Regions from separate parts of the Kitasatospora sp. NPDC057940 genome, predicted to be linked through region 2. Evidence: riboswitches for the same ligand, from Rfam matches in the RefSeq annotation. Region 2 holds a riboswitch; each other region holds the start of a gene.

Region 1 (7,505 bases), on a different contig from region 2:
GGGAAGTAGGCCGGCAGGTGCTCGACGTACGAGAGCACCGAGCGCTCCAGCGCCGGATAGGTGTCGTGGCGGCCGATGGTCGGCACCAGCACGATCAGGAAGTCGTCCTCGACCGGCACGGCCGGCGTCATCCGGCTCACCTGGCGCAGCCGGCGGCGGACCATCAGCACGCCCTGGAAGCCGATCAGGACGCCGAACACCGGCATCCCCCACAGGATGGTGATCGTCCAGCCGAGCGGGGTGGGGTTGGGCACGTAGGCCCAGACCGAGAAGGCGAAGATGACCGTGAAGGAGAAGTAGAACGGGAGGACCCGGGGCTTCCACGACATCTGTCGCTCGGCGAGCCGGGCGGCCTCGCGGGACGTGGTGAGCACCGTCCGTGCGGGGGCTGTCGATGGCATGGCGAAAGTCGCTCCTCGTCTGGTGTCCGGCCGATCCCTTGCAGGAGCCGGGTCGTTCGTGGGCGGTCCGGGGCTGCGGAGGTTCAGGCCTGCGGCGGGCGGTCCTGCGGCGGGCGGTCGGCCGGCGGGCGGTCGGCCGGGGGCACGACCGGGCCGGGGGCGACCGGACCGGGCGTCACCGGCGGCGCGGCGGGCCACGGCTGCTGGGCGAGCGTCGACGGGTGCGGGGCCGGCTGGGCGGGCTGCTGCTGCTGCGCGTACGGCACCGGCTGCGAAGGCTGGGCCGGCGCCGGCTGCGGCCAGGCAGTGGGTTGCGACTGCGGCTGCGGGGTCGGGGGCTGCTGCGGCCACGCGGGCTGCGGCTGCTGCTGGAACGGCGGCTGCGCCGGCCAGGCGGCCTGCTGCTGTTGCTGTTGCTGCTGCTGCTGTTGCTGCGGCCAGGCGGGCTGGTGCTGGAACGGCGGCTGCTGGAACGGCTGCCGGCCCGGGGCCGGCTCGGCCGGGATCGTCTGCAGCAGCGACCAGTGCACCTGGCCGCCCGGCGCCGCGGCGGCCTCCGGTGCCCGCTGCTCCCGCCACTTCAGCCGGGCCAGCAGCAGGATCAGCGCCGCGGTGACGGCCACGCCGAGCGCGAAGGTCGCAAGCTTGAGCCCGCCCTCGGTGGTGCTGGTGAACCACTCCCGCTGCGGCTTGTCCAGCAGCGCGCCGGTCAGGCTGCGCACCCGGTTGTACCCCTCGACCAGCGCGACGCCGGCCGCCACCCCGAGCGCCCAGCCGCGCCCGCGCAGCAGCAGGATTCCCGAAAGCAGGTAGATCAGGCCGTAGTTGAGGCTGCCGGTCTCGGCGTCCACCGAGGTGCCGCCGTAGTAGAAGATGCCTTTGAGGTAGGTCGCGAACCCGACCTGGCCGAAGCAGTTGTACGCCGCCCAAGCGAGCAGCACCGCGCCCCAGCCGACGGCGATGCCGCCGGCCGCGCGCATCGCACGCACCTGTCCCATCCCGCACCCCCGCCCCGCCGGGCCCGTCCCGGCGTCAGCCCCTCGGCTTCGCCGCCACAGGATGCCACACGGCACAACGGACACGGTATTCCAGCCGTTCAAGGGAATTCGGCGCTGTAGCGCACCTCACGGCGCCCGGTTCGACGGGCCTGCGGGGCCGCTCGGCGGACCTGCGGAACGGCTCAACGAACGTGCAGGCCACCCCAGTCGACGTTCGCGCCGAACGGCCCGGCGCCGCCGGTGAGCGCCAGCGGGCTGTGGTAGGTGGCGTTGACGTCCGCGCCGGAGTTGCGCGGCTGATCCGGCGTCAGGTTGTCCGAGGTGAGCGACTGCCCCCAGACCGTCCAGATCGTCCAGGGCGTGCGCCGCAGCGTGTCCGGCTGGCGGGAGTTGACCGGGACGGCGAAGGACTCGGCCAGGATCCGCGGCTTGTCGTAGCCGGCGAGCCCGTCGTAGTACCGCTTGGTCCACACCTCGCCGGTGCCGATCGGGTGCGCGGGGCTGCCGCTGTAGTCGTCCACCCCGACCACGTCGACGTACTGCGAGCCCGGGTAGTAGTCCCACGGGTCCGCGCCGGGGGCTCCGTCCCAGGACACCGGCGTCCAGACGAACAGCAGGTTGTGCAGGCCCCTGGTCTCCACCAGGTAGCGGTAGGTGATCCGCCACAGCGCCTGGTAGTCGGCCGGCTTCTGGCCCGACCACCAGAACCTGCGGGAGCAGTCCTGCACGTTCATCTCGTGGTACGGGCGCAGCAGCACCGGCACGTCGTGGGCGGCCAGGTACTCCAGGTGGTCGGCCAGGTAGGACAGGTCGGTCATCAGCGCGCGGTACTCGGGCGTGTCGTGCGCGCTGTCGACGACCCGGCCGAACCAGCCCTTGTCCTTCGCGGCCGGGGAGTTCGAACAGAGCACCTGCTCGAAGGACTTGACGTCCGAACCGGGGTAGGGCTGGTGGAAGGACATGCCGACGATCCCGGCCGGCCCCCCGCCGTTGTCGGGCAGTTCGGTGGTGGTGCCGTCGCAGTTGCGCTGGACGCCGGCCGTGCCGTACGTGCCGTCGTCGGCGCGCGGGTGACCGGACCAGACGGCGGAGAGCAGGTCGACGGCGTCGTCGGTGTACTGCCAGCCGGGCCGGCAGGTGGGCCACCGTCCGGCCGAGTAGGAGCGCGGGTCGCCGACGCCCCAGCCGGTCTGGCCGTAGCCGGGGCCGAGGTCGGTCTCGACGAAGCCGGGCAGCTTGCCGGTGAGGTCGGCGGCCTTCTTGTAGTAGTAGCCGACCTGCTTGGTGCCGCGGTAGTCGCCGTACTCGGGGTTGTTGCGCTCGTTGTGCGCCTCGACGTGCTGGCCGATCACCGTCCCGCCGCTCTGCCCGGTGCGGGCCCGGCCCTCCAGGTCGGCGAGCAGCTGCTGGACGGCCCGGGCGTTCGGCGAGGCCTGCGGGTCCCGGGCGAGCAGGTCCCGGCCGACCTCCGGCGGCAGGGTGCGGCCGGGGAGGCCGACCGTCACCGGGACGCGGGCGGGCCGTTCGCCGTCGGCCCGGCCGTCGCGCTGCAACAGCGCCACGGCGCCCGCGGCCACCACGACCCCGGCCGCGGCCAGGACGGCGGGCTTGCCGCGCAGGGCTCTGGGCAGGGCCACGGACCGCTCCTCCGGTTGCTCGCCGGCACCGGCCCAGGCGGACACAACCGGAACACTCGTGCGAATGACTGCCCCGAGAGCCTGCCACACTCCCCCGGCACCGGCGAGCGAACCCGCCGGTGCCGGGGTGTCACGGCGGATCAGCCGGCCGCGGCGGCCCCCGGCGCCCCCGGCGCGGCCGCGGCTGCGGCCTTGGCGCGCTGGAGCAGCTGGCCCTTCACGTGCTCGCCGAAGCCGGCGGCCGCCGCGGTGGCGGCGGAGTCGGCGGCGTCGCCGCCCTTCGCCGAGCCCTCGACCGTGAAGTAGGCGTACCGGCCCAGGGTGTTGTGCGTGTTGGTGCAGCCCGGGGTGGCGCAGAAGGCCGGCGCGCCCGGCGCGACGGCGCCCTTGAGGTGGCCGGTGTAGCTCTTCATCGAGGTCTCGGCCTGGATCTTGTGGTCGAAGACCGCCACACCGACGGTCACCGCGCTGTCGCCGGAGACGTAGGTCGCCCGGAGCACCTTCTGGCAGCCTTGGTCACCGAGGACCTTGCCGAGCCCGCCGGTCGTCGAGTTCCCGTCCCAGCAGGGCGAGTCCAGCGAGACGAAGGTCCGGTTCCAGGTGGCGCCGTTGACCGTCACCTGGAGCGCGGAGAACAGTGCCCCCGCGTCCTGCGGCGCCGGGTCGGTGGCGGCCTCCCAGATCGGCTTCGACGGGTCGTCCGGCGCGCCGCCCGGGGTGCCGGACGGGTTCCCGCCCGGGGTCGCGGCGGCACTGGGCGCGGCGCTCTGGGCGGCACCCGATGCGGCGGAGGACGGCCGGCTGGAGGCCGAGGTGACCGGCCCGGCGACCGGCTTGTCGTCGCCGCCCTTCGTCAGCAGCACCGCCCCGCCCGCGATCAGTCCGCCGACCACGACGACCCCGACCGCCACGCCGAGGGCCCGCAGCCGGCGGCGGCGCTTGCCGTCCGCCGCGTTGCGGTCCGCCAGCGCCTCCCAGTTCGGCTCGGAGCGCTGCGGCGCCTGGGGCTGCGGGTACGACTGCGGGTGCTGCTGGGGATGCGGCTGGGAGTGTGCCTGCGGGTGCTGCTGGGGGTACGCCTGGGGGTTCGGCTGCCACTGCTGCCCCGGCTGCGGCAGCGGAGGCTGCCCCGGCGGACCGGGCTGCGCCACCGGCGGCGCGGGCGGCACCGGGGGCCCGTACGAGGCCGGCGGCGGCCCGAAGCCCCCGCTCGGCGGCAACACCGGACCGGGCACCACCGGCGGCTGCTGACCGTGCGCGCCTCCCGGCCCGGTGGGAGGCGTTCCCTGCGGACCCTGCCCGGGTGCGCCAGTTCCGTCGCTCACGCGCCCCCTCGCTTCGCTCGATGATCGCTTCGCGAAACGCGCCCCTCGGCGCTTCGCCCGCTCATGCGCCCAGATCGTAGGGCATGCCCCCGGCAACCGGTCCGCCCGGTGACCGTTCCGTATCGAAACCAGGACGACGGGGCCCGGAATCAGGGCGCCAGGGGCTCGGAATCGGGGCGCCGGGAGCCCGGATCCGAGGCGCCCCAAGGCCACGACCCGCCTCCTCCCGGCACCCCCGGTTATCGCTCCGACACACCGCGCCGTACTACATGTGGGGTCGCATCAGAGAGACACCACTAGATGTATGCTCAATCCTGCTGTCGATGCAGGGGAACCCGGTGCGAATCCGGGACTGCCCCGCAGCGGTGAGCGGGCGGCTCCAGCAGCCGCACCGCGAGTCCGAGTACCTGCCGACGGTGTGCGCACGGGCCCTCCCGCAGAGGCCGCGCCAGCACGAGAACCACCTTCCGGGCCTCGCGGGCGGGCCGGGGACGCCACTGTCGCGCGACGCTTCCTGCGTACGTGCCGTGCTCCCCTGCCCCGAACGGCCCGGTACCCCCCGAGCACCACCGCCGATCGCCGCCAGGAGAGAGCGCCTTGACCACCGCTGCCTCAGCCACCCTGCCCGCCCAGGGCACCGGCCCCGCCCCCACCGACCCGACGGTCTCCGACCCCGGTGGCGCGCTCCTTCGGCTGCTCACCGACCGCAGCGTCGATCTCCCCCAGGTGGACCCCGGCCATGTCGCCGCCGCCGCGCTGCGCGGCCGCCACGCCGGCTCGGACTTCGCCGAGCTGCGCGGGCTGGCCGTGGACGCCGCCGCGTCGATGATCGCCGAGGACCCCCAGTACTCGAAGCTCGCCGCCCGGCTGCTCGCCCTGGAGATCGTCGACGAGGCGAACAGCCAGGGCTCGCGCTCCTTCGCCGCCTCGATCGCCGTCGGCCACGCCGAGGGCCTGATCGGCGACACCACCGCCGCCTTCGTCGCCAAGCACGCCGCCGCCCTGGACGCGCTGATCGACGCCCACGGCGACGACCGCTTCGAGTACTTCGGCCTGCGCACCGTGCAGTCCCGCTACCTGCTGCGCCACCCGATCACCCGCAAGGTCATCGAGACCCCGCAGCACTTCCTGCTCCGCGTCGCCTGCGGCCTGGCGGTCGGCGACAGCGAGCAGTCGGTGCGCGAGGTCGCCGAGCTGTACGGCCTGATGAGCCGGCTGGAGTACCTGACCTCCTCGCCGACCCTGTTCAACTCCGGCACCCGGCACCCGCAGATGTCGAGCTGCTACCTGCTCGACTCCCCGCTGGACAACCTGGACTCGATCTACAACCGCTACGCGCAGATCGCCCGGCTGTCCAAGCACGCCGGCGGCATCGGCCTGTCCTACTCGCGCATCCGCTCGCGCGGCAGCCTGATCCGCGGCACCAACGGCAAGTCCAACGGCATCGTCCCGTTCCTGCGCACCCTCGACTCCTCGGTCGCCGCCGTCAACCAGGGCGGCCGCCGCAAGGGCGCGGCCTGCGTCTACCTGGAGACCTGGCACGCCGACATCGAGGAGTTCCTGGAGCTCCGCGACAACACCGGCGAGGAGGCGCGGCGCACCCACAACCTCAACCTGGCGCACTGGATCCCGGACGAGTTCATGCGCCGGGTCAACGCCAACGAGGACTGGTCGCTGTTCTCCCCCGCCGACGTGCCCGAGCTCGTCGACCTGTGGGGCTCCGACTTCGACGAGGCCTACCGCAAGGCCGAGCTGGCCGGCAAGGCCGTGCGCACCATCCCCGCGCAGACCCTGTACGCCCGGATGATGCGCACCCTGGCACAGACCGGCAACGGCTGGATGACCTTCAAGGACGCCTCCAACCGCGCCGCCAACCAGACCGCGCTCCCCGGCCGCACGGTGCACTCCTCGAACCTGTGCACCGAGATCCTGGAGGTCACGGACGACTCCGAGACCGCCGTCTGCAACCTCGGCTCGGTCAACCTCGGCGCCCACGTCGCCCCGGGGGCCTCCGTCGACGACCTGCTCGGCGCCATGGACTGGGAGCGCCTCGACGCCACCGTCCGCACCGCCGTGACGTTCCTCGACCGCGTGGTGGACATCAACTTCTACCCGACCACCGAGGCCGGCACCTCCAACTCCCGCTGGCGCCCGGTCGGCCTCGGCGTGATGGGCCTCCAGGACGTCTTCTTCAAGCTGCGGATCGACTTCGACTCCGCCGAGGCCGCGCGGCTGTCCACCCTCATCGCCGAGCGCATCATGCTCACCGCGTACGAGCGCTCCGCCGACCTGGCCGAGCAGCTGGGCCGCCACGAGGCCTACGGCGAGACCCGCGCCGCCCGCGGCGAGCTGCACATCGACCACTTCCCGACGGCCGCCCCGCAGTGGGCCGACCGCTGGACCGCGCTGCGCGCCCGCATCGCCGAGACCGGCCTGCGCAACTCGCTGCTGCTGGCCATCGCGCCGACCGCGACCATCGCGTCCATCGCCGGCGTCTACGAGTGCATCGAGCCGCAGGTCTCCAACCTGTTCAAGCGCGAGACGCTGTCCGGCGAGTTCCTCCAGGTCAACCCGTACCTGGTGCGCGAGCTCAAGGAGCTCGGCGTCTGGGACCAGCAGACCCGCGACGCCCTGCGCGAGGCCAACGGCTCCGTCCAGGAGCTGGGCTGGCTGCCCGCCGAGGTCCGCTCGCTCTACCGCACCGCCTGGGAGCTGCCCCAGCGCGCGCTGATCGACCTGGCCGCGGCCCGCATGCCGTACCTCGACCAGAGCCAGTCGCTGAACCTGTTCATGGCGGCGCCGACCATCGGCAAGCTCAGCTCGATGTACGCCTACGCGTGGAAGGTCGGTCTGAAGACCACCTACTACCTGCGCTCGCGCCCGGCGACCCGGATCGCCCAGGCCGCCTCCGGTACCGCCCGCGCCGCCGCGCCCGCGCCCGCGCCCGTGAACACCCCGACCCTCACCCCGGAGGAGGAGGCCGCGCTGGCCTGCTCCCTGGAGAACCCCGAGTCCTGCGAGGCCTGCCAGTGAGCACCCCCGACCGCGAGAAGATGCTGCTCGACCCCGGCTTCGAGCTGACCCTGCGCCCGATGCGCTACCCGTCGTTCTACGACCGGTACCGGGACGCGATCAAGAACACCT
Region 2 (7,505 bases):
GGCGCCGGGTTCGCGTACACCTTCCACCCGCGCTACCCGGGCTTCGTCTGCACCATCAACGCCCTGCCGACGACCTGCACCAACCCCACCGGCAGCGCCTACTGGTCGTACTGGCACGCCCAGCACGGCGGCCCCTGGTCGTACAGCAACCTGGGCGCGGGCAGCTACAACCCGGCACCCGGCGACGTCGAGGGCTGGTCCTTCGGCGCCGGCGCCCAGCCGGGCGTCACCGCGCCCTGACCTCCGGCGACCCCCCGGTGCCCCGGCCCCTCCGGAAGGGGGGCCGGGGCACCGGCGCTTCAGGCTTCGGACGGTGCGGACGCCGCTCGGGACGGGGTGTCCGAGCAGGACCCCGGATCAGTTGCCGTAGCGGAGCGAGACGGTGTCGCCGAGGTGGACGGTGGTGGCCCGGGTGGCGGCGGTGGCGGTGGTGCCGTCCAGGCTGACCTGCCAGGTGGCGGAGCCGCTGTTGGTGGTGCCGTTGATCGCGGTGACGGCGCCGGTGCCGGAGGACGGGGCGACGGCGGTGACGCAGCCGGCGGGGGTCGCGGATCCGGCGGCGTCGAGGACGTCGCCGAGGGTCGCGGTGGTGGCGGTCGGGGTGAGGGTGACGGCGCAGACCTTGGGCGCGCCGGTGCCGTCGTCGACGACCAGCGCGAGCCTGGCGGCGGTGCCGGGGACGAAGGCGCTGGTGGTGGCCCAGGCGGGCTCGCCGGCGGTGGTCGGGGCCGGCGGGGTGGCGGTGAAGCCGGCGCCGGCGACGGCGCGCAGGCCGTCGACGGAGGCGTAGGGGGACGGGGCGGTGTCGGTGGGCAGGTACTTGAAGCCGCCGCCGGGCTTGAACTGCTGGGCGATCAGGAAGTCGACGGGGCTCTTGCCGGTGCCGCTGGTGAAGTCGGCGCCCTGAGGGTTGATGCCGCAGGCGTTGAGGCCGGAGACGGCCCAGCCGTTGGAGTCGGTGTTGACGCCGAACATGGCGCTGAAGGCGCCGGAGGCGGTGAGCTTGCCCTTGAGGAAGTTCTTGGCGGCGACGATCGCCGGGTCGGTGGCGGGGACGCCCCCGGTGCAGAGCGAGGCCATGGCGGCGCCGGTCATGTCGATGTCGCTGCCCTGGGCGAGGGCGTTCGGGTCGCCGGCGGCCTTGCTGAAGTTCCAGCCGCCGTCGTTGTGCTGGTTGGCGCGCACCGCCGTGACGGAGGCGTCGAGCAGCGGCTGCGGGACGCGCGGGCCACCGGCCTGGGTCCTGGCGCCCGCGAGGGCGAGGAGGCCGAAGACGGTGCCGTTGAAGTTGGCGGACGGGCCGTAGTAGCCGGGTTCGGCGGTCTGCCAGTAGGCGGCGAGGTCGGCGACGAGGTTGCGGCCCGGGCCGACCCGGGCGGGGTCGATGCCGGCGGCGTAGGCGTTGAGGATGCCGCGCTCGTAGTCCGTGACGACCGGCGAGGCGCTCGGCCAGCCGGGGGCGGCGAGTTGGCCGCGGTACACCAGGCGGGCGTTCTTGGTGGGGTCGCCGCCGGGGGTGACGTCCGCGGCGGCCGTGCCGGCGGCCGCGAGTGCGCTGAACGCCCACTCGTTGGAGAGCCCGCCGCCGGTGACGTAGCTGCCGTCGGCGGCCTGGAGCGACTTCAGGTAGGTGACGCCGGTGCTCTTCGAGGTGGCTATCTGGGTCGGGCTGGCCGTCGCGTGGGCGGGGACGGCGGAGAGCAGGAGTGCGCCGGCCGTCAGAGCGACGGTGGCGGCGGAGGCGGCGCGGGCAGGGGTGGTCCGCGAGGGGGTGGTCCGCGAGGGGGCGAGGAGGGACACGGGACAGGCTCCTTGGGGTGGCGGGCGCCGACCCTGCCCCGGAGCTCCGGCGTCCGTTGGAGGGCGCGCGACTGCCGGAGCGGTCGCCGCCCGGATCGCGTGGGCCGGCTTTCGCCATGGTGCGTGGCCGGGTGGGCATTCGGGCTCAGGGCGGCGCGATCGCCACCCCACACCGCTGCGCGTCAGCCCCGGATTCGCACCGGGTTCCCCCGCTCGGCCACCGCGGACGCTACCGCACGGCGCACCGGCCCACGAGGTGACGTAGTCGATATGACGACCCGTTGACTCCCCTTCGACCGGCGTGGTCTGATGAACCGATTTTTTGCCCTCGGCATTCAGGGGAAGCCGGTCCAACTCCGGCGCTGACCCGCAACCGTGGACCCACCTGTGGTGGGTGAGCCGGAATGCCTGGATCGGGGGCCTGTTCACAGAGCACTTGCGTCGTCGCGGACTACGACGCGGTCCGGACGGCCCCTGCCCAGGGGGCCGTCGGCTGCGCCGTTGCGTCCTGCGTCGACCGACCAGGGAGTCGTCGTGAGGGTCAGCAGCAGTCGCACACGTCACAGGAACCGGGACCTCGCCTCCTTGGTGGTCGCCGGTGCTGTCGCGGTCGCCGCCTGCGGAAGCGTCCTGTTCGGGCGCCCCGGCACCGCGGCCGCCGACCCGATCGAGCAGTGCACGGCGACGACGGGCGCGATCGTCGCCGTCGACTTCACCCACTGGGGCGGCGGCGTCGTCCGGGGCTGCGACGCCCACCCCACGACCGGGATGAACCTGCTGCACGCCGCCGGCTTCACCACCACCGGAACCGAGCACGACGGACCCGCCTTCATCTGCCGCCTCGGAACCGGGACCTTCAACAGCGGTACCCAGTACCCGACGCCGGCCGAGGAACCCTGCGTCAACACCCCGCAGGCCACCGCGTACTGGTCGTACTGGATCGCCGAACCCGGCCAACAGGCCTGGTCCTACAGCCGGTTCGGCGCCGGGACGCAGAAGCCCAGGCCCGGCGAGGTCGAGGCCTGGGTGTACGGCGGCACCGACATCGGCGGCACCAGCGGGGCACCGGGCTTCACACCGGACTCCGTGAGGGCGAAGAGCGGCGGCTCGTCGGCTTCGCCGTCCGCCTCGCTGTCGCCCTCGGCGACCCCGAGTCCGACGTCGACTCCGACCCCGACCCCGACCGGGCCGTCCGCCACCGGTGACCCGGCGGCCGCCGCGGCCTGGCTGGCCCGTCAGCTCGTCGGCGGCGACCACATGGAGAACTGGGCCGTCGAGGGGCCGGACTACCCCCGGACCGCCCTCACCGCCATCGCCCTCGCCGCCGCCGGCACGCAGGACCCGGCGCTGCGCAGGACGGTCGCCTTCCTCGCCGCCCACACCGACGCCTTCCTGTATCCCGACGGTCCGGCCGGCCGGCCCGATGCGAGGGCCGCCGCACTGCTGGCCCTCGTCGCCGAGAGCACCGGTGGCGATCCCCAGGCCTTCGGCGGCCGGGACCTGATCGCCGCGCTCACCGGCCACGTCTGCGCGGCGGCGGGGGAGAACGGCAAGTGCACCGCCGCCGGGGACTTCCTCGGCGCGGCCTCGCCGTGGGTCCAGTCCCTCGGCGTCATCGCCCTCCAGCGCGCCGGCGTCACGCCACCCGCCCCGACGCTCGCCCGCTTCACGGCGCTCCAGTGCGCCGACGGCGGGGTGGCCGGATCGATGATCGTCGCCGGCGAGCACTGCGAGTCCGACCCGCTCACCACCGGCCTCGCGGCGCTCGCCCTGCGTGCGGCGCCCGGGTACGAGACGGCCGCGAAGAAGGCTTCGGACCAGCTCGCGGCCGGACAGCAGGCCGACGGATCCCTCCTCCCGTACCTCGGCGCCCCCGGCGACACCATCAGCACCGCGAGCGCGGCCCAGGCGTTCAGGGCCACCGGGCAGGACACCCGCCGAACCGCCGCCACGGCCTGGCTCGCCGCCCGGCAGGGCACGGACGGCGGCTTCGGCCCCGACGCGTCGACCACCGACCCGGACCCGGCGGCCACCGAGCAGGCGATCCTGGCCCTGACCGGCACCGACCTCACCAGCGTCCGGCACAACCCGGACGTCGGCACGCCGCCGACGACGCCCGCCACCACTCCCGTCACCACGCCCGCCACCACCCCGACGACGCCCACCACGCCCGCCGGCACGCCGCCGACCCTGCCCGCCGGGAGGGCCCCCGACGCCGCCAAGGGCAGCGCCTACCTCACCGACCCGTCCCGCCTGATCAACGGCCGCTACTACGAGGGCTTCCCGGCCTTCGCCGACTTCGGCCTCACCATCGACGGCGCCTACGCCCTCGCGGCCACCGGCACCGACGACGCCGCGCTGCGCAGGATCGTCGACTTCCTGGACCAGCCGGGCAAGGACGCCGGCGAGCGCACCGTCAACGACTGGACCGGCATCGGCACCGAGTACGCGGGCGGCGGCTCGATCGGGAAGGAGGCGCTGCTCGCCGAGGCGGTCGGCCGCAACCCGCGCGCCTTCGGCGGCCACGACCTGATCGCCGCCCTGGCCGCCCTCGTGTGCACCAAGGCCGACCAGAACACCGGCTGCGCGGCGCCCGGCAACTACACCTACGCCACCTCGGTGTTCTCCCAGGGGCTCGGCATCATGGCCCAGCTCCGGGCCGGGGACTCGACGAACGCCGCTCCCGCGATCGCCTACCTGAAGGGCCTCCAGCACCCGGACGGCTCCTGGCCGAGCCTGATCCCCGCCACCGGCGACTCCGACGTGGACAGCACGGCGATGGCCGTCATGGCCCTCGCCCTCGTACCGGGCGACGAGGCCGCGGGGGCGGTGGACAAGGGCCTCGGCTGGCTCGCCGCGCGGCAGCTGCCCGACGGCGGCTTCCCGGGCGCGGCCGGCGACTCGACCAACTCGGCCGCGCTCGCCATCCAGGGCATGACGCTGCGCCAGTCCACGTACGGCGCCCAGATCGCCAAGGCGCGCGACTTCCTCGCGGGCCAGCAGAACGGCGACGGCGGGTTCAACGTGGCCTCCGCCGGGCAGCCGGGCTCGGACGTCCGCGCGTCCACGCAGGTGCTCGGCGGTGCCACCGGGATCTCCTTCGGCACGCTGTTCCGGGACCTCGGGGGAACGTCGACGCCGACGCCGACCCCGACGTCCACCGGGACGGCGACCCCGACGGGCACGCCGACGAGCACGCCCACCGGTACTCCCACGAGCACGCCCACCGGTACGCCGACCAGCACCCCGACCGGCACGCCCACGAACACGCCCACGAACACGCCGACCAACGCGCCCACGGGCACGCCGAGCCCGACGGGCTCGCCCACGACGGCTGGGCCCTCGGACACCGCCGCTTCCTCGACCGGCGACGGTTCGACCACCTGGTCGGCCGGCGGCATCGACGCTCCGGCCGGAGGCGATGGCGGTGGCGCCGTCGCCCCCGCCGGTGGTGTGGCGGCGCAGACCGGTTCCGGCAGCCTGGCCGGCACCGGTACCCAGGCCCTGGCGCTGACGGCGGGCGCGGGTGCGCTGACCGCGCTCGGCGCAGCGGCCGTCCTCGTCGCCCGGCGCCGCACCGCGGCCGCCCCGGGGCGTCACCGGTGAGCCGGGGACTCGGTGGTCGGCTCGGTGGCCGGCTCGGCCGGCTGTCCGGGGCGGCGGCCCTGACCTTCGCCCTCGCGTTCGGCGGCGTCGCCGTGGGCACCGCCCCGGCGTCCGCGGCGCCGCTGCCGATCGACCAGTGCACCACCACCTCCGGCGTGGTGCTCGCCGTGGACTTCAGCAAGTGGGGCGGCCCGCTGCTGCGCTCCTGCGGGACCACCCCGACCACCGGCTTCACCCTGCTCAACCAGGGCGGCTGGAAGACCACCGGAACCGGCCACGACGGTCCGGCGTTCATCTGCCGGATCGGCTACAGCGGCTTCCAGGGCGGCAAGCAGTTCCCGGCCCCGGACCAGGAGAAGTGCGTCCTGACGCCCCCGGCCACGGCCTACTGGTCGTACTGGCACGCCGATCCGGGGCAGAACGAGTGGTCCTACAGCCAGCTCGGCGCGATGAGCTACCAGCCGAAGCCCGGCAGCGTCGACCTCTGGATCTTCGGCGGCACCAACGTCGAGGGCACCGAGGGGCGGCCGGGCTTCTCGCCGGACAGCGTTCGCGCGCACAACGACAGCCCCGGCGGGCAGCCCGCCGACCCCGGCCAGGGCACCACGGGAGGCTCCGGCGGTTCCGCCGTCTCCGGCGGCGGGTCAACGGGCGGCACGGGCACGACCGGCGGCAACGGCACCGGTACCGGTTCGAGCGGCAGCACCGGCAGCACCGGCAGCACTGGCAGCACCGGAAACACAGGCGGAACCGGCAGCAACAGCGGCGGCACCGGCGGCACCGGCACGGCCGGTGGCACCGGATCGGGCCGGGCCCCGGCCCCCGCCAAGCCCCCGGCGGGCGGAGCCCGTCCGCCCACGCCCGCCACCACCCCGGGGCCCGGCGCCGCCGCCACCCCCGAGGACGGCATCACCCCGCCCGGAGCGCCCGCGTCGACGCCCGAGCCCGCCACACCGGTGCCGGTCGAGCCGTCCACCGCGCCGCCGACCGACACCCCGAGCGATCAGCCGACCCCGCAGACGGTCGAGGCAGCGGACGCGCCGACGCCCACCCCCGCCGTGCCCGGCGGCGTGGTGGACGCCAACCCGGTGGCCGACGCCCCGCACGACTCCGGGTCGATGGTCCCCGCCGTCATCGCGACCGCCCTCGTGGGGGTGCTGGGCGCGGCCACCGTGGTCGTCGCGCGACGGCGCCGCCGCCGGGCCGAGTGATCCGGTGACCATGCCCGACCAGCACGCCGCCGGCCCCCCGAAGCCCAGACCGAAGCCCACCCCGAAGCCGAAGCCCGCCCCCGGACGCGACGCCGGTAGCCGGCGCAGCCCCCGGAACCTGCACCCGCTGGCCTGGTGGACCTGGGCGCTGGCCCTGGCGACGGCGGCCAGCCGCACCACCAACCCGCTGCTGCTCCTGCTCGTCCTCGCCGTGCTCGGCTACGTGGTCACCGCCCGCCGGACCGAGGCCCCGTGGGCGCGCGGGTTCACCTACTACCTGTGGCTGGCCCTGACCGTGGTGGCGATCCGGGTGGTGTTCCGGTGCGTCTTCGCCACCGGCATCACCCCGCACGACCACCTGCTCTTCTCGCTCCCGCACCTGCCCACCCCCGCCTGGTACGCGGGCATCCAGATCGGCGGGCCGGTCTCCCTGGAGGCGACCCTCTCCGCCGCCTTCGACGGGCTGCGCCTGGCCTGCCTGATCTGCTGCATCGGCGCCGCCAACACCCTCGCCAACCCCAAGCGCGCCCTGCGCGTCCTGCCCGGCGCCCTGTACGAGCTGGGCGTCGCCGTGACGGTGTCGCTCAGCGTCGCCCCGCAGCTGGTGCAGAGCGTCCAACGCGTCGCCCGGGCACGGCGGTTGCGCGCCGGGCAGCGGAAGGGCATCCGTGCGCTGCGCAGCATCGTCGTCCCGGTGCTGGAGGACGCGCTGGAGCGTTCGCTGCACCTGGCCGCCGCGATGGACTCGCGCGGGTACGGCCGCTCCGGCACCGCGAGCCGCCGCTCCCGCCGCGTCACCGGCGCCCTGATGCTGCTCGGCATGTGCGGCCTGTGCGCCGGGGTGTACGGGCTCCTGGACGGAACCGCCCCCGCCGCCCTGGGGCTTCC
Region 3 (7,505 bases), on a different contig from region 2:
ACCGCGCTCGGCAAGGAGTTCGGCTTCGAGGTCGAGGTGCACGAGACCAACTCCGAGCAGCAGATGGTGGAGTGGCTGCACGAGGCGGCCGACGGCAAGGTGCCCGTGGTGATCAACCCGGGCGCGTTCACGCACTACTCGTACGCGATGCGGGACGCCGCCTCGCAGCGCACCGCGCCGCTGATCGAGGTGCACATCTCCAACCCGTACGCCCGGGAGACCTTCCGGCACACCTCGGTGATCGCCGCGGTGGCCTCCGGCACCATCGCGGGATTCGGGCTCGGCTCGTACGAGCTGGCCCTGCGCGCCCTGGCCGAGCAACTCACCACGCGCTGACGCCTGGTCAGCGGCCCGGCGGCGGACTGTGCCCGCCGCCGGGCCGCCGTGTAGTCTCCCCGCTGAGAGGTGTCGGGAGGTGACCGTGACGCAGTACGCCGGGGGTGGGCACGTCCCGCCGCGTCCCGCCGCTCCGCCGGGGCCGCAGCCGCCGGGGGCCGCCGCGCCGCCGCCGGTGCCGCCCGCTCCGGCTCCTGTTCCCGCTCCCGTTCCCGCCGCCGCGCCGCCGGTTCCGGCCGCTCCTGTTTCCGCGCCCGCCCCGGCCGCACCCGCGCCCGGCGCGCCGGTCCCCGGCGGGGCCACCGGGCACTTCGTGCTGCCCTCCGGCACGCCCGTGCAACTCCCCGCCCACCCGCCGCAGCGGCACGCGCCCACCAGCCCGATCGCCGTGCTGCTGATCGGCCCGGCCGGGGCGGGCAAGACCACCGTCGCCCGGTACTGGGCCGAGCGCCGGCCCAGCCCGACCGCGCACATCAGCCTGGACGACGTCCGCGAGTGGGTGCAGTCCGGCTTCGCCAACCCGCAGTCCGGCTGGAACAACGCCTCCGAGGCGCAGTACCGGCTGGCCCGCCGCACCTGCGGCTTCGCCTGCCGCAACTACCTGGCCAACGGCATCTCCTGCATCATCGACGACGCCGTCTTCCCGGACCGCCCGGCCATCGGCCTCGGCGGCTGGAAGCGGCACATCGGCCCCGGCATGATCCCGGTCGTGCTGCTGCCCAGCCTGGACTCCGTGCTGCACCGCAACGCCCGGCGCGGCGGCACCCGGCGGCTCGGTGACGAGGAGGTGGCGCGGATCCACGGCCGGATGGCGGGCTGGTACAACTCCGGGCTGCCGATCATCGACAACTCGTACCTGGACGTGGCCGGCACCGCCGCCGAGCTGGACCGCGTCATCCTGGCCCGGCTGATGGGCATGCCGGTGCGCTGACCTGCGACGATCCGGCGGTGTCGGTACCGGCTGCGATGATGTGCGGGTCCTGTCGAACCACCCCGGGGGAGCTGACGCCCGTGCCGGAAGGCCACATCATCCACCGCCTCGCCGCCGAGAACCGGAAGGCCTTCGGCGGCCGCCCGGTCGAGGTGTCCAGCCCGCAGGGCCGGTTCGCCGACGAGGCCAAGGCCATCGACGGGCAGCTGCTCACCGCGGCCGAAGCCGTCGGCAAGCACCTGTTCCTCGGCTTCGAGGAGGGCGCCTGGGTGCACGTCCACCTCGGCCTCTACGGCGGCTTCGCCTTCGGCACCGGGCCCGCGCCCGAGCCGGTCGGCCTGGTCCGGCTGCGGCTGGCCAACGACGACGGCTACGCCGACCTGCGCGGGCCCAACACCTGCGCGCTGGTCACCGATGCGGAGAAGGCCGCCGTCGCGGCCCGGCTGGGCCCCGACCCGCTGCGCGCCGACGCCGACCCGCAGGCCGCCTGGCGCCGGATATCGGCCAGCCGGACGACCGTCGCCGCGCTGCTGATGGACCAGAAGGTGCTGGCCGGGGTGGGCAACGTCTACCGGGCCGAGGTGCTGTTCCGCCACGGGATCAACCCGCACCGCGCCGGCCGCGACCTCACCCGGGCCGAGTGGGACGCGATCTGGGCCGACCTGGTCGCCCTGATGCACGAGGGCGTCGGCGCGGGCCGGATCGACACCGTCCGCCCCGAGCACACCCCCGAGGCGATGGGCCGCCCGCCGCGCGTCGACGACCACGGCGGTGAGGTGTACGTCTACCGGCGGGCCGCGATGCCCTGCCTGGTCTGCGGCACCGACGTCCGGACGGAGCAGCACGCCGCGCGCAACCTCTTCTGGTGCCCCGCCTGCCAGGCGGCCTGACCGGGCACTGTCCGGCCGGTCAGCCGACGGCCGTGCTGGGCTCGTGGTGTTCGGCGGCGGCGCACGCGTCGAGGAGGGGGCGCAGGGCCTCGTCCACGAGCCGGTAGCGCACGACCCGTCCGTCCTTGTCCCCGGCGACCACGCCCGCGGTGCGGAGCAGCCGCAGGGCCTGGGACACGGCGGGGTCGCGCATGCCGGTGGCGACGGCGAGGTCGGAGACGGCGAGCGGGCCGGCCCGGTGGAGGGCGAGCAGGAGGGCGAGCCGCCCGGGGTCGGCGAGCAGGGAGAACCGCTCGGCCCAGGTGCGGACGTGCGCGGGGTCGCCGATCGCGGCGATGGCCTCGCAGACCCGGTGTCCGTCGATGGTGCGGTGGCCCGCGCGGTCGGCCGGTACGAGATGCATGCGCACATTGTTGCAGGAGGGGGCCTGTGATCCTGGACACCTGCGCAGGTACGCAGCCTTGCAAGGGTGGGTCCTGGCCCCTACGGTGTTCCCCGCCGTGGTGCTCGGGAAGACCGGTGACGGATCCTCAGGGGTCCCAGTCCGGAGCGGCCCTCGCCACTGTGATCGGGCCATCGTGATCGTCGACGATGGAGAGACGTCCGTACCCACGACGCCACTGGGAGCCTCGCGCACCTGGGAAGGCGGGTACGGGACCCCCGTAAGCCAGGAGACCGGCCACGGCATCTCACGAAGTGTTTCCACGAGGTGCTGGAGCGTGACCCGAATGACCTTGCCCGAAACCGCCGCGGCTGCCGAGGCACCGGCGACACCGTCCGTGCTGCCCACGTTCCGCTGGAAGCGCGAGGACACCGTCCGTACGGCCGGGCTGATGGGGGTGATCCTGGCCATGCACGTGGTGGCCTTCGGGACGCTCATCTTCCTGGTCGCGCCCCACAACTACGCGGTCGGCACCCAGGTCTTCGGGGTGGGCCTCGGGATCACCGCGTACACCCTCGGCATGCGGCACGCCTTCGACGCCGACCACATCGCGGTGATCGACAACACCACCCGCAAGCTGATGGCGGACGGCAAGCGGCCGGTCTCGGTCGGCTTCTGGTTCGCCCTCGGGCACTCCTCGATGGTGGTGCTGATGGCCGCCCTGGTGGCGGGCGGCGCGCAGCTGGCCAGCACGCTGATGGACGACGACTCGACCACCCACAAGTGGCTCGGGATGGTCGGCACGACGGCCTCCGGCGCGTTCCTCTACCTGATCGGCGCGCTCAACCTGGCCGCGCTGCTCGGCATACTCAAGGTGTTCCGGGCGATGCGGGCCGGGTCGTACGACGAGGCGCAGCTGGAGGAGCACCTCAACTCGCGCGGCTTCATGGCCCGGGTGCTGAACCGGGCGACCCGGTCGATCACCCGGCCCGGGCAGATGTTCCCGGTGGGCATGGTGCTGGGGCTGGGCTTCGACACCGCGACCGAGGTCACCCTGATGGTGATGGCCGGGTCGGGCGCGGCGGCCGGGCTGCCCTGGTACGCGATCGTCTGCCTGCCGCTGCTGTTCGCGGCCGGGATGAGCCTGTTCGACACCCTGGACGGGACGTTCATGAACTTCGCGTACCAGTGGGCCTTCGCCAACCCGGTCCGGAAGGTGTACTACAACCTGACGATCACTGGGCTGTCGATCGCGGTGGCCTTCGTCATCGGCACCATCGAACTGGTCGGCGTGCTGCACGAGAAGCTCGATCTGACCGACCCGGTCACCGGCTGGATCGCGGGCATCTCGCTGGACAACGTCGGCTACGCGATCGCCGGGCTGTTCGTGGTGGTCTGGGCCGCGGCGATCGCCTACTGGAAGCTGGCCCGGGTGGAGAAACGCTGGGCGGCCGCCGAGTAGCGACGGCCGCGATCAGCGACGGCAGCGAACAGCGAGCAGCGACGGCGCCTCCCCCGGGATCCCGGGGGGGGGCGCCGTTTCGTCGCTGCGGGGCGTTGCCGGTCAGTGCCGGTCGCCGTAGCGCCGGCGGAACCGCTCGACCCGGCCGGCGGTGTCCATGACGCGGGACTGGCCGGTGTAGAAGGGGTGGCTGGCCGAGGAGGTCTCGACGTCGATCACCGGGTAGGTGTTGCCGTCCTCCCACTCGACGGTGCGGTCGCTGGTGACGGTCGACCGGGTGAGGAAGGCGAGGCCGCCGACCTTGTCGCGGAAGACGACGGGGCGGTAGGCGGGGTGGATGCCGGGCTTCATGGCGGGCTCCTTCGGGCGGGCTGGTGGGCTGGCTGGCGGGGTTCGGCTCGGGTGGGGTTCGGCTCGGGCGGGCGGGGTTCAGCGCTCTTCGCGGAAGTCGACGTGCCGGCGCGCGACCGGGTCGTACTTGCGCAGGACCATCCGGTCCGGGTCGTTGCGGCGGTTCTTGCGGGTCACGTACGTGTAGCCGGTGCCGGCGGTGGAGCGGAGCTTGATGACGGGGCGCAGTTCACTGCGGGCCATGGGTGTCCTCCCGGGTTGGCGGGGTGTTCGGGGCTGGGACGAAACCGTACATCGAAATGGAAGTCATTTTCATCTGGTGTAACGTGAGCTCCGTCCTGCCCATTCCCGGACGCCAGGGAGCACCCATGTCCGCCCACTGCCAACTCACCGGCCGCCGACCCGGATTCGGCAACGCGATCTCACACTCGCACCGCCGCACCCGCCGCCGCTTCGACCCCAACATCCAGCACAAGCGCTACTGGCTGCCCGGCGAGGGCCGGTACGTCCGGCTCACCCTCAGCGCCAAGGGCATCCGCACCATCGACACGATCGGCATCGAGGCCGCCGTCGCCCGCATCCGCGCCCGAGGGGGGAAGGTCTGATGGCCAAGCAGAGCAAGATCGCCAAGAACGAGCGGCGCCGCGCCGTCGTGGCCCGGTACGCCGAGCGCCGCGCCGAGCTCAAGCGGGTCATCGCCCACCCCGGCACCGCCCCCGCCGAACGCGCCGCCGCCCAGGCCGAACTCGCCCGCCAGCCCCGCGACGCCAGCGCCACCCGGATCCGCAACCGCGACGCCGTCGACGGCCGCCCCCGCGGCTACCTGCGCGCCTTCGGCCTCTCCCGGGTCAACCTGCGCGTCCACGCCCACGCCGGCCACCTGCCCGGCGTCCGCAAGGCCAGCTGGTGAGCGGCGTGGACGGGATCAAGCTGCCCGTGGTGGTCGTCGCCGGACTGCACGCCGACCGGCGCCGCGCCGCCGTCCTGGAGTTGGCGGCGGCCGCGGTGGACGCGGTGGTCCTCCACCACGACCTGCGGGACGCCTCGCAGGGCGTCGTCCACCGCGAACTGCGCGACACCGGAGGCGGGTTCGACGCCGCCGACGTCCCGCTGGTGAACGACTGCCCCTGCTGCGCCCTGCGCGAGGACCTGCTGCCGCGACTGCTGCGGATCGCCGACGAAGGCCGGTACGGGCTCGCGATCGTCGAACTGTGGGGTGGCAGCGACCCGCACCCGGCCGTCGAGGTGATCGCCGGGGGAGAGGCGGACGGCCGCCACCTGGAGGACGCCGTCGAACTCGCGGGCGTGGTCACGGCCGTCGACCCGGACCGGCTGGTCGGCGAACTCTCGGTCTCCGACGACCTGGTGGAGCACGGCGAGCACACCGCCCGCCAGGACCAGCGGACCCGCGCGGAGGCGCTCGCCCACCAGGTCGAGTACGCCACCACCCTCGCCGTCCCGCGCGCGACGGCGCACACGCCCGGGCTCGCGCTGCTCCGCCAGCTCCACCCCACCGCCCGGGTCGTCCGGCTCGGCACCGGCGCGCTCACCCGGGCCGCCCTCGGCGGCTTCGACGTCGCCGCCGCCCGCGACCGGGTCAACCCGGCGATCGCGCTGCTCCCGCAGGAGAGCGACGAGGCCGGCGTCACCACGCTGGTCTGGGAGCGCCGCCGCCCGTTGCACCCCGAGCGGCTGCACCGGGCGCTGGAACTGCTCGTCCCCGCCGCCCAGCGCAGCCGCGGCCGCTTCTGGCTGGCCAACCGGCCCGACCTGATGCTGGCCTGGGACGCCGCGGGGGCCAACCTCGCCGTCGAGGAGTGCGGGCCCTGGCTCACCTCCCTGCCCGACGCCGCCTGGGAGCTCTACCCGCCCGCCCGCCGGGCCGCCGCGGCCCTCGACTGGCACCCGCTGCACGGCGACCGGGTGCAGCAGCTCAGCTTCACCGCGGAGGGCCTGGACGTCGACGGCGTCACCGGGCTGCTCGACTCCTGTCTGCTCACCGACGCCGAACTCGCCGCCGGCGAACCCGGCTGGAAGGCCCTGCCGGACGCCTTCCGGGACCTGCTCGACCCCGTTCACTGAGGAGCCGTCACTGTGCGTAAGCGATCGAACCCGCCCAAGGACCGGCCGAACCCGTTGTTCGCGGCCGGCATCGAGTACATCGACTACAAGGACACCGACCTGCTGAGGCGCTTCGTCTCCGACCGCGGCAAGATCCGGAGCCGCCGCGTCACCCGGCTCACCGTCCAGCAGCAGCGCGCCGTGGCCAGGGCCGTCAAGAACGCCCGCGAGATGGCCCTCCTCCCGTACGCCGCCGGCGCCACCCGGTAAACCACGACCACCGTCACCACCGTCACCGCCCCGTCACCAGCCGACAAGGAGCCCCCGATGGCCGTCCCCAAGCGCAAGACGTCCCGCAGCAACACCCGGCACCGCCGGGCCCAGTGGAAGGGCAAGGCCCCGAAGCTCGTCCCGATCACCCTCAACGGCCGCGAACTGCTCGTCCCCCAGAACCTGGTCCCCGCCTACCGCCGCGGCCTGATCGACCCGGAGGGGGCGTAGCGACCACGGAGGGGGCGTGCGGGGGTGGGGTCGCGCCCTGTCGGGGGTTCTCGGCGGGCGGATCGGAGTGGGGGTTCGTAGGCTCGACGCATGTCTGATGCGTACGCGGGTCGGCGGGAGCGGGTGAGGGAGCACTGCAGTGCGGCCGGGGCCGATGCGGCGCTGATCACCCGGGCGGCGAACGTGCGGTATCTGACGGGCTGCGCGCCCTGCGGGGCGACGCTGCTGCTGACCCGGGAGCGGGTGCTGCTGGCAGTGCCGGACGATCTGCCGGCGGACGACACCGGGGAACACCTGATCGCGCCGGACGTCACCCAGATGCCGGTGGCGGCCGCGGCGGACACCGCCCTGGCGGCGGCCGCCGCCGCCACGCGACTGGGCGTGGCGGACCTCGCGGTGGAGGAGCACGACCTGACCGTCAGCCGCCACCGCGCGGTGGCGAGCCTGGTGGAGGGCGCCCGGCTGGCCGACCTGGGGCAGGTGGTCGAGCGGCTGCGGGTGGTCAAGGACGAGCACGAGATCGCCGACCTGCGGATCGCCGCCGAGATCGCCGACCAGGCGCTCGGCGAGCTGCTGGAGTCGATCCTGGTC
Region 4 (7,505 bases), on a different contig from region 2:
TGAACTCGTCCAGCACGTAGAAGCGGTAGGTCTCGGCCGCCAGGTCGCGCTTGACCTGCTCCCAGCCCTCCTTGGCGGCCGCCTCGCTGTCCATCTCCATCTCGCTGGAGCGCTGGATCCACGACCAGCCGGAGCCCATCTTGTGCCAGTCGACCGTTCCGCCCTCGCCGGAGGCGCCGAGCACGCGCAGCGCGTTCTCCTCGCCGACCTTCCACTTGGCGGACTTCACGAACTGGAACACCCCGACGGGCCAGCCCTGGTTCCAGGCCCGCAGCGCCATGCCGAACGCGGCCGTGGACTTGCCCTTGCCGGGGCCGGTGTGCACGGCGGTGATCGGCTGCGTGCGGCGCTGACGGGTCGTCAGGCCGTCGTCGGGGACGCTCTCGGGGACACCCTTGGGCATGTCGGCTCAGGCCGCCTTTCGCATGGTGGTGGCACGGTTGTCGCGACGGTTCTCGCGCCGGCTGTCCTGCCGGTTCTCGCGGACGAGCGAGGCGACGCCCTCGGGGCGCAGCTCGTCCAGACTGACGGCGGTGCCGCCGAGCAGCCCGGCCAGGGTGCGGGCGAGGCCGAGCCGGACGGGGCCGGACTCGCAGTCCAGCACCACGCTGGCGGTGCCCTGCGCGGCGAACAGCCCGGCCGCGCGCTGCGACCGGGCGAGCGCGTCCCGCCCGCCGGTGGCCCGGCCGTCGGTCACCACGACCAGCAGCGGGCGGCGGCTCGGGTCGCGCAACCGCTCCACCCGCAGCACCTCGTGCGCGCGCAGCAGACCGGCGGCCAGCGGGGTGCGCCCGCCGGTGGGCAGCGACTCCAGCCGGGCCGCGCCGACCTCCACGGACGACGTCGGCGGCAGCGTCAGTTCGGCGTCCGCGCCCCGGAAGGTGATCATGCCGATCTTGTCGCGCCGCTGGTAGGCGTCCATCAGCAGGGACAGCACGGCGCCCTTGACGGCGGTCATCCGCTGCCGGGCGGCCATCGAGCCGGAGGCGTCGACGACGAACAGCACCAGGTTGGACTCCCGCCCCTGGCGGACCTGTTCGCGGAAGTCGTCCTTGCGCAGCACCAGCGCCCGGCCGGCCCGCCCGCGTGCCGCCTGGTGCGGTGCGGCGGCCTGCAGGGTGGCGGTCAGGTGCAGCCGGCTGAGCGCGCCCTGGGGGCGCCGGGCGCGCACGGTGTGCCCGCCGGTGGTCTCGGCGGGGGAGCGGCGGCCCTGGGCGCCGTGCCCGGTGCCCCGCACGGTGAACAGCTTGGTCCGGTACGGGTCGCCGGCCGCGACCGGCGCCGACTCCCGTGCGGGGGCGGGGTGTTGGGCCGGTACGGGCTGCTGGAGCGGCTCGTCCGGCTCGGCGGCCGACGCCTCCGGGCCGGAGGCGGGCTCGGGGGCCCCGCCGCCGTCCGGGCCGCCGCCGGGGCCGCCGTCCGGGCCCGGACCGTCGTCCTCGGGGCCGTCGCCCTCGCCGTCCCCGTCGCCCTCGGCCTCTCCCGAGCCCCCGAGCCCCTCGGACTCCGACGGCCCCGAAGGCTCCTCGGGCTCCTCCGGCTGCGCGTGCTCCTCCAGCGTCCGGTCGAGCTGCTCCTCGTCCAGCCCCGGCGCGTCGAAGGGGTTGCGGCGGCGCCGGTGCGGCAGCGCCAGCTGGGCGGCCTTGCGGACGTCCTCCTCCAGCACCTCGGTCCGCCCGTCCCAGGCGGCGAGCGCGACGGCGGTGCGGGCCATCACGATGTCGGCGCGCAGCCCGTCCACCTCGAACGCGGCACACACGGCGGTGATCTGACGCAGCGCCACATCCGTCAGCTCCACCTTGGGCAGCAACTCCCGGGCGGCGGTGATGCGTTCGGCGAGCGCCTGCTCGTCCGCGGCGAACCGCGCGGCGAAGCCGGCCGGGTCGGCGTCGTAGCCGAGCCGACGGCGGACCACCTCGGCGCGCTCGGCCGGGTCCCGGGTGGCGGCGATCTCGACGGTCAGGCCGAACCGGTCGAGCAGCTGCGGCCGCAGCTCGCCCTCCTCCGGGTTCATCGTGCCGACCAGCAGGAAGCGGGCGGCGTGCCGCACCGACACGCCCTCGCGCTCGACGTACGAGCGGCCCATCGCGGCGGCGTCCAGCAGCAGGTCCACGACGTGGTCCTGGAGCAGGTTCACCTCGTCGATGTAGAGCACGCCGCGGTGCGCCTTGGCGAGCAGCCCCGGCTCGTACGCCTTGACGCCCTCGGCGAGCGCCCGTTCCAGGTCGAGCGAGCCGACGATCCGGTCCTCGGCCACGCCGACCGGCAACTCGACCAGCTGGGCGGGGCGTTCGGACGCCGAAGGGCGGTCGTGCGGCCCGTCCGGGCACTGCGGGTCCGGTGCGGCCGGGTCGCAGGCGAACCGGCAGCCGTCGACGGCCGCGAGGGTCGGCAGCAGGCCGGCCAGCGCGCGCACCATGGTCGACTTCGCGGTGCCCTTCTCGCCGCGCACCAGTACGCCGCCCACGGCCGGCGAGACCGCGTTGAGCAGCAGTCCGAGCCGCAGGTCGGGCATGCCGACGATCGCGGTGAACGGATAGCGGACGTCACTCATGCATACTCCCCAGGTGCCCCGGGCGCCAGGAACGGCAGCGATCCTGCCGCCGGCACCCCGCCCTCGATCAGCTTCCACAGCGCGTCGGTGTCGGCGTGCTCCTCGATCAGGTCGCCCAGCCGGTCCAGCCGGGCCTCGCGCGCCTCGGCGAACGAGGTGTCCGGCGCCGGCACGAACGCCCGGCCCGACAACGCGGCGACCTCGCGCAGGAGTTCACGGCGGAAGCCGTCGTTCTCCAGCGCGCCGTGCCAGGTCGTGCCCCACACCGGGCCGACCCGGCAGCCGTCCAGGCCGTGCCCGTCGTCATCGGAGAAGAACGGTTCGCCCCCCTCCACGGCCACCACCCCGTGGTGGATCTCGTACCCCTCGACCCGCTGCCCGTACGCCGTGCCGACCGGCCGCGCCAGCACCTTCTCGACGCCGAACCGGACGTGCGTCGGCAGCAGGCCCAGGCCCTCGACCGAGCCGGCCCGGGACTCCACCTCGTCCTCGATCCCGCGCGCCAGCATCTGGTAGCCGCCGCACACCCCGAGGACCGGCAGCCCGGCCGCCGCCCGCGCCTTCAGCGCCGGCTCCAGGCCGCGTTCGCGCAGCCAGGCCAGGTCGGCCACGGTGGCCCGGGTGCCGGGCAGCACCACCAGGTCGGCGTCGGCCAGTTCCTCCGGCCGGGTCACCCAGCGCACCAGCACGCCGGGCTCCTGGGCCAGCGCGTCCAGGTCGGTGAAGTTCGACAGCCGGGGGAAGCGCACCACGGCCACCCGCAGCACGTCCGCCCCGAGCGGGCCGCGGCCGTCGACCCGGTCCACCACCGTGGACAGGTCCAGCGAGTCCTCGGCGTCCAGCCACAGGCCCGGCAGCATCGGCAGGGTGCCCAGCACCGGACGGCCGGTCAGTCCGTGCAGCATGTCCAGGCCGGGCGCCAGCAGCCGCGCGTCGCCGCGGAACTTGTTGACGAACCAGCCGGCCACGTGCCGCTGGTCCTCCGCCGACAGCAGCGCCAGCGTCCCGTACATCGCCGCGAAGACGCCGCCGCGGTCGATGTCCCCGACCACCACCACCGGCAGCCCGGCGGCCGTCGCCAGGCCCATGTTGGCGATGTCCCGGTCCCGCAGGTTGATCTCGGCGGGCGAGCCGGCGCCCTCGCAGACCACCACCTCGTAGCGGCGGCGCAGGTCCGCCAGGCACTCCAGCGACCGTTCCAGCAGGACGGGCTTGCGCTCGCGGTAGTCCAGCGCGCCCACCTCGGCGACCGGCCGGCCCAGCAGCACCACCTGGCTGCGGCCGTCCGCGCCCGGCTTCAGCAGCACCGGGTTCATCGCCGCCTCCGGCTCCACCCGGGCCGCCTGCGCCTGCATCGCCTGCGCCCGGCCGATCTCGGCGCCGTCGGCGGTGACGAAGGAGTTCAGCGACATGTTCTGCGCCTTGAACGGCGCGACCCGCACCCCCTGCCGGGCCAGCCAGCGGCAGATGCCCGCGGTCACCACGCTCTTGCCCGCGTCCGAGGTCGTCCCGGCGACCAGCAGTGCGTTGCTCATGCCCTTCCCCTCCACCGTGTCGTCAGCAAGCGCAGCGCGACGTGCCCCGCGACCGTCGTACCCAGGGCCAGCGCGCCCACCCGCCGGGAGAGCACGCAGGCCCGCTCGATGTCGTCCACCGTCACCGGCCGCAACTCCGCGCCGAGCACCGGCCGGTGCTCCACCCGTTCCCCGTACTGGAGGGTCCCGCCCAGCCGGACGCCCACCGCGCCCGCGAAGGCCGCCTCCGCCTGGCCCGCGTTCGGGCTCGGGTGCGCCGAACCGTCCCGCCGCCAGACCCGCCAGGCCGTTTTCGGCTGCGGCGCGGCGGCCACCGTGAGCAGTGCCGTCAGCCGGGCGCCCGGCCAGCCCGCCACGTCGTCCAGCCGGGCCGAGGCCCAGCCGAACCGGGCGTACCGCGGCGAGCGGTGGCCGACCATCGCGTCCAGCGTGTTCACCGCGCGGAACGCCAGCAGCCCAGGGGTGCCCGCCAGGGTGCCCCAGACCAGCGCGTTCACCACGGCGTCCGCCGTGTTCTCGGCCACCGACTCGACCACCGCGCGGGCGATCTGAGGCCCGTCCAGCGCGCTCGGGTCCCGCCCGCACAGGTGCGGCAGCCGCTCCCGCGCGGCTGTCAGGTCGCCGGTGGCCAGCGACCGGCCGATGGTGCGCGCCTCCCGGGTCAGCGAGGTGCCGCCCAGCACCGTCCAGGTCGCGGCGGCCGCCAGTGCGGCCCGGCCCGGCGGACGCCGGCCCACCGTACGGTCCAGGGCCACCGCGCCGGCCGCGACCGCGCCCACGCACAGTGCCGTGTACCCGGCGCCGGCCACCCGGTCGTCCTGCCACACCCGCCGCTCCAGCCGGGTCGCCGCACTACCGAAGACGGCCACCGGGTGGCCGCGCCGGGGGTCGGCGAAGCGGGCGTCCGCGGCGAAGCCCGCGACGGCGCCGAGCGCGAACGCGGCGGCGCGGGTCAGCGGGCGCACGGCGGGTTCGGCGGAAGGCCGCGTGGGGTCCGGCGGGGCGGGGCAGCCTGCATCGCGTGCGTGTCCTCACTCAGGGTCCGCGCCCTGGATCGACGTACCGGGGGCGAGAGTCTCCTGGCTTCCGGGTCGGACGCACCCCCGGGCCTTCCAGCGGCTTCTGACGGCCCGCCGTGGCGATGTTCCGAGCGTGCTCCCCGGTGACAGTGGCGGGACCGCGCCGGACTCGCACCGGCTTCCTCTGCATGCCTCCGTTTGGCCCCAGGATCCCATCACGCGGCCGAACCGGGAGTCAACCGAGGTCACGGAGGGGTTGGTCACACCTCGGAGCCCCGTCGCCACCTCCGATCCGCCCGCCCCGCCAGAGGACCGCCCGCCTGTCGCCCGCCCCGCCCGGCGCCCCGCCGTGCCCCGGACGGCCCAGCCCGGTGGCCGCCCGCGCGGCCCCCCGGTGAACTGGTGCCCGAACACCGTCCGAACACCGCCCGGACACCGTCCGGTCCAAGACCAGCAGAGCGGGGAGCGATATGCGTTGGGGAACCGCGGCCGTCGTGGCGGCCGCCGTCGTCGGCGCCGGGGCCGCCGTCCTGGTGATCGGCCGTCGGGCCTCCGAACGGCTGGTCCACCCGGCGAGCGCCGCCCGGGAGTCCGGCCCCGTCCTGGTGCGGAGCCTCGCCGCGGGCCGGATCACCTTCAACCGCCGCCCCGAGAGCCTGCGCCCCGGCCGCTGGGCCGTGGAATGGGACGACCACGGCCACGCCGTCGTCGAGGACGTCCTGCACAGCGACGAGCACGGCGTCACCCGCCGCCTCGTCCGCGCCGACCGGGGCACCCTCACCCCCGGCACCGAGGTCCGCTTCACCCCCCGTGTCCACCTCGGCGACCCCACCGAGGCGCTCGGCCTCCCCTTCACCGACACCGCCGCCGACGGCGAACTCGGCGCCCTCCCCGCCTGGCGCCTCGCCGGCAAACGCGGCACCTGGGTGATCCTCGTCCACGGCCCCGGCGCCGACCGGCAGCAGACCCTCCCGGTCCTCCCCGTCCTCGACCGCCTCGCCCTGCCCGCCCTCGTCGTCACCTACCGGGGCGACCAGGGCGCCCCCGCCTCGCCGGACGGGCTCGGCCACTTCGGCGAGACCGAGTGGCGCGACGTCGAGTCGGCGGTCCGGCTCGCCCTCGACAGCGGCGCCGGCCGGGTCATCCTGTACGGCTGGTCCCTCGGCGCCACCATGGCCCTCCAGACGGCCGCCCGTTCGGCCTGGGCCCATGCCGTCAGCGGCCTCGTCCTGGACTCGCCGGTCCTCGACCTGCCCGCCACCGCCCGCCGCGGCGCCGCCCGGGCCGGCTACACCGGCGCCGCCGCCGAGCTCGGCGCCCTCGCCGCCGAGGGCCGCACCGGCGTCGACCTCGCCGACTTCAGCCGCATCGCGGAGGGTGCCGACCTGCGCGTCCCCACCCTCCTCCTGCACAGCCCCGACGATCAGATCGCCCCCTTCCGCGCCGCCGAGCGCCTCGCCGCCGCGCGCCCCGGCATGGTCAGCCTCCGGCCCTTCCCGGGCGCCGACCACGCCACCCTCTGGAACTCCGCCCCCACCCACTACACCGAACTCCTCCGCCGCTGGCTCACCCCCCTTCTCTGAACCCAGCCCCCCCGCGCGGGAAGTCGCACCGACAGGGCCTCTGTACGAAAGCCGGACCTCACCCGTCAGCCACGGAGCGTGATCGTCCGGGCGAGTAGCGCGACCGTCGCCGCAAGGGTTGCGCCGGGATGGCATGACCCCGCCACCTGTTTCCGGCCAGGCGGTTTGCCTCTGTTGCCCGATTGTTGCCCGATCTTGGGGAGGTGCCGTCGACGGCCGCCCGTCCGTACAGCCAACCGGATGTGACAGAAGGCCGGTACAAGGGGAAGACTGCTCGACGTGACGTCTCGGAATCCGCGCGACCGTGATGCCCCGCTCCCTCCGACGATCGGTACTGGTGCGACGGTGACCCGTCTCCCCGGTACGGCCCACCGGCCCGCCGCCGGCAAGCCGGGCGGGGCCGGGGTACCCCGCCGACGAGGGCCCGCTGCGGCGCCCGGTCGGGGGAGGGTTCCCGTACCGGAGGGCTTCCCCGCGCCGGCCGAGCTGGCGCCGCTGGCCCGCCGGATGCTGGTGGACGCCGTCCGGATCGCCCGCTGGGCGGGGGACCTGGAAGAGGTCGACAAGCGGGGCGAGCTGCTGCCCGATGACGCCCGTGCGGCGGGTCGGGCGCTGGCCATGACGGTCGGCGCCGCCGCCAAGGCGTGGGGGCAGGCGCTGCTGGTCGGCCTGGTGGAGGCCAGGGACGGCGGTGCGGTCCCGGGTTGGCGCCTGCACGCCTGGGAGCACGACGACGAGGCGGTGGTCCGCGGCTGGTCGGCGCTGTTCGACGCCTGGACGCTGCTGGCCCCGGTGCCGCCCGCCGCCCTGCGGG

The links. A riboswitch is a leader RNA that binds a small molecule or an ion and turns the genes downstream of it on or off. The one in region 2 is predicted to bind cobalamin.
Region 1: it holds a riboswitch for cobalamin, as region 2 does, so the genes downstream of both, ACFVTF_RS35245 (ribonucleoside-diphosphate reductase subunit alpha) here and ACFVTF_RS07535 (prenyltransferase/squalene oxidase repeat-containing protein) in region 2, are expected to answer to the same signal.
Region 3: it holds a riboswitch for cobalamin, as region 2 does, so the genes downstream of both, ACFVTF_RS24215 (HoxN/HupN/NixA family nickel/cobalt transporter) here and ACFVTF_RS07535 (prenyltransferase/squalene oxidase repeat-containing protein) in region 2, are expected to answer to the same signal.
Region 4: it holds a riboswitch for cobalamin, as region 2 does, so the genes downstream of both, ACFVTF_RS32535 (cobalamin biosynthesis protein) here and ACFVTF_RS07535 (prenyltransferase/squalene oxidase repeat-containing protein) in region 2, are expected to answer to the same signal.

What each region holds. Positions count from the first base shown of each region.
Region 1 covers NZ_JBHVPH010000039.1:12,181-19,685, forward strand. Annotated here, with positions in the region: gene ACFVTF_RS35225 (glycosyltransferase family 2 protein) at 1-401, opposite strand, end outside; gene ACFVTF_RS35230 (hypothetical protein) at 485-1,399, opposite strand; gene ACFVTF_RS35235 (glycoside hydrolase family 26 protein) at 1,582-3,036, opposite strand; gene ACFVTF_RS35240 (hypothetical protein) at 3,177-4,205, opposite strand; cobalamin riboswitch at 4,649-4,791, shown strand; gene ACFVTF_RS35245 (ribonucleoside-diphosphate reductase subunit alpha) at 4,983-7,394, shown strand; gene ACFVTF_RS35250 (ribonucleotide-diphosphate reductase subunit beta) at 7,391-7,505, shown strand, end outside.
Region 2 covers NZ_JBHVPH010000003.1:373,783-381,287, reverse strand. Annotated here, with positions in the region: gene ACFVTF_RS07545 (flagellar hook-length control protein FliK) at 1-240, shown strand, start outside; gene ACFVTF_RS07540 (hypothetical protein) at 358-1,722, opposite strand; cobalamin riboswitch at 1,934-2,010, opposite strand; cobalamin riboswitch at 2,101-2,231, shown strand; gene ACFVTF_RS07535 (prenyltransferase/squalene oxidase repeat-containing protein) at 2,335-5,406, shown strand; gene ACFVTF_RS07530 (hypothetical protein) at 5,403-6,617, shown strand; gene ACFVTF_RS07525 (CbiQ family ECF transporter T component) at 6,628-7,505, shown strand, end outside.
Region 3 covers NZ_JBHVPH010000017.1:61,043-68,547, forward strand. Annotated here, with positions in the region: gene aroQ (type II 3-dehydroquinate dehydratase) at 1-336, shown strand, start outside; gene ACFVTF_RS24200 (AAA family ATPase) at 416-1,267, shown strand; gene ACFVTF_RS24205 (Fpg/Nei family DNA glycosylase) at 1,348-2,157, shown strand; gene ACFVTF_RS24210 (ArsR/SmtB family transcription factor) at 2,177-2,560, opposite strand; cobalamin riboswitch at 2,642-2,856, shown strand; gene ACFVTF_RS24215 (HoxN/HupN/NixA family nickel/cobalt transporter) at 2,886-4,001, shown strand; gene ACFVTF_RS24220 (type B 50S ribosomal protein L31) at 4,104-4,352, opposite strand; gene rpmG (50S ribosomal protein L33) at 4,431-4,595, opposite strand; gene rpmB (50S ribosomal protein L28) at 4,721-4,957, shown strand; gene rpsN (30S ribosomal protein S14) at 4,957-5,262, shown strand; gene ACFVTF_RS24240 (CobW family GTP-binding protein) at 5,259-6,434, shown strand; gene rpsR (30S ribosomal protein S18) at 6,447-6,683, shown strand; gene rpmF (50S ribosomal protein L32) at 6,741-6,914, shown strand; gene ACFVTF_RS24255 (M24 family metallopeptidase) at 7,005-7,505, shown strand, end outside.
Region 4 covers NZ_JBHVPH010000031.1:13,187-20,691, forward strand. Annotated here, with positions in the region: gene cobO (cob(I)yrinic acid a,c-diamide adenosyltransferase) at 1-403, opposite strand, end outside; gene ACFVTF_RS32525 (putative cobaltochelatase) at 410-2,554, opposite strand; gene ACFVTF_RS32530 (cobyric acid synthase) at 2,551-4,089, opposite strand; gene ACFVTF_RS32535 (cobalamin biosynthesis protein) at 4,086-5,054, opposite strand; cobalamin riboswitch at 5,162-5,294, opposite strand; gene ACFVTF_RS32540 (alpha/beta hydrolase family protein) at 5,579-6,691, shown strand; gene ACFVTF_RS32545 (hypothetical protein) at 7,037-7,505, shown strand, end outside.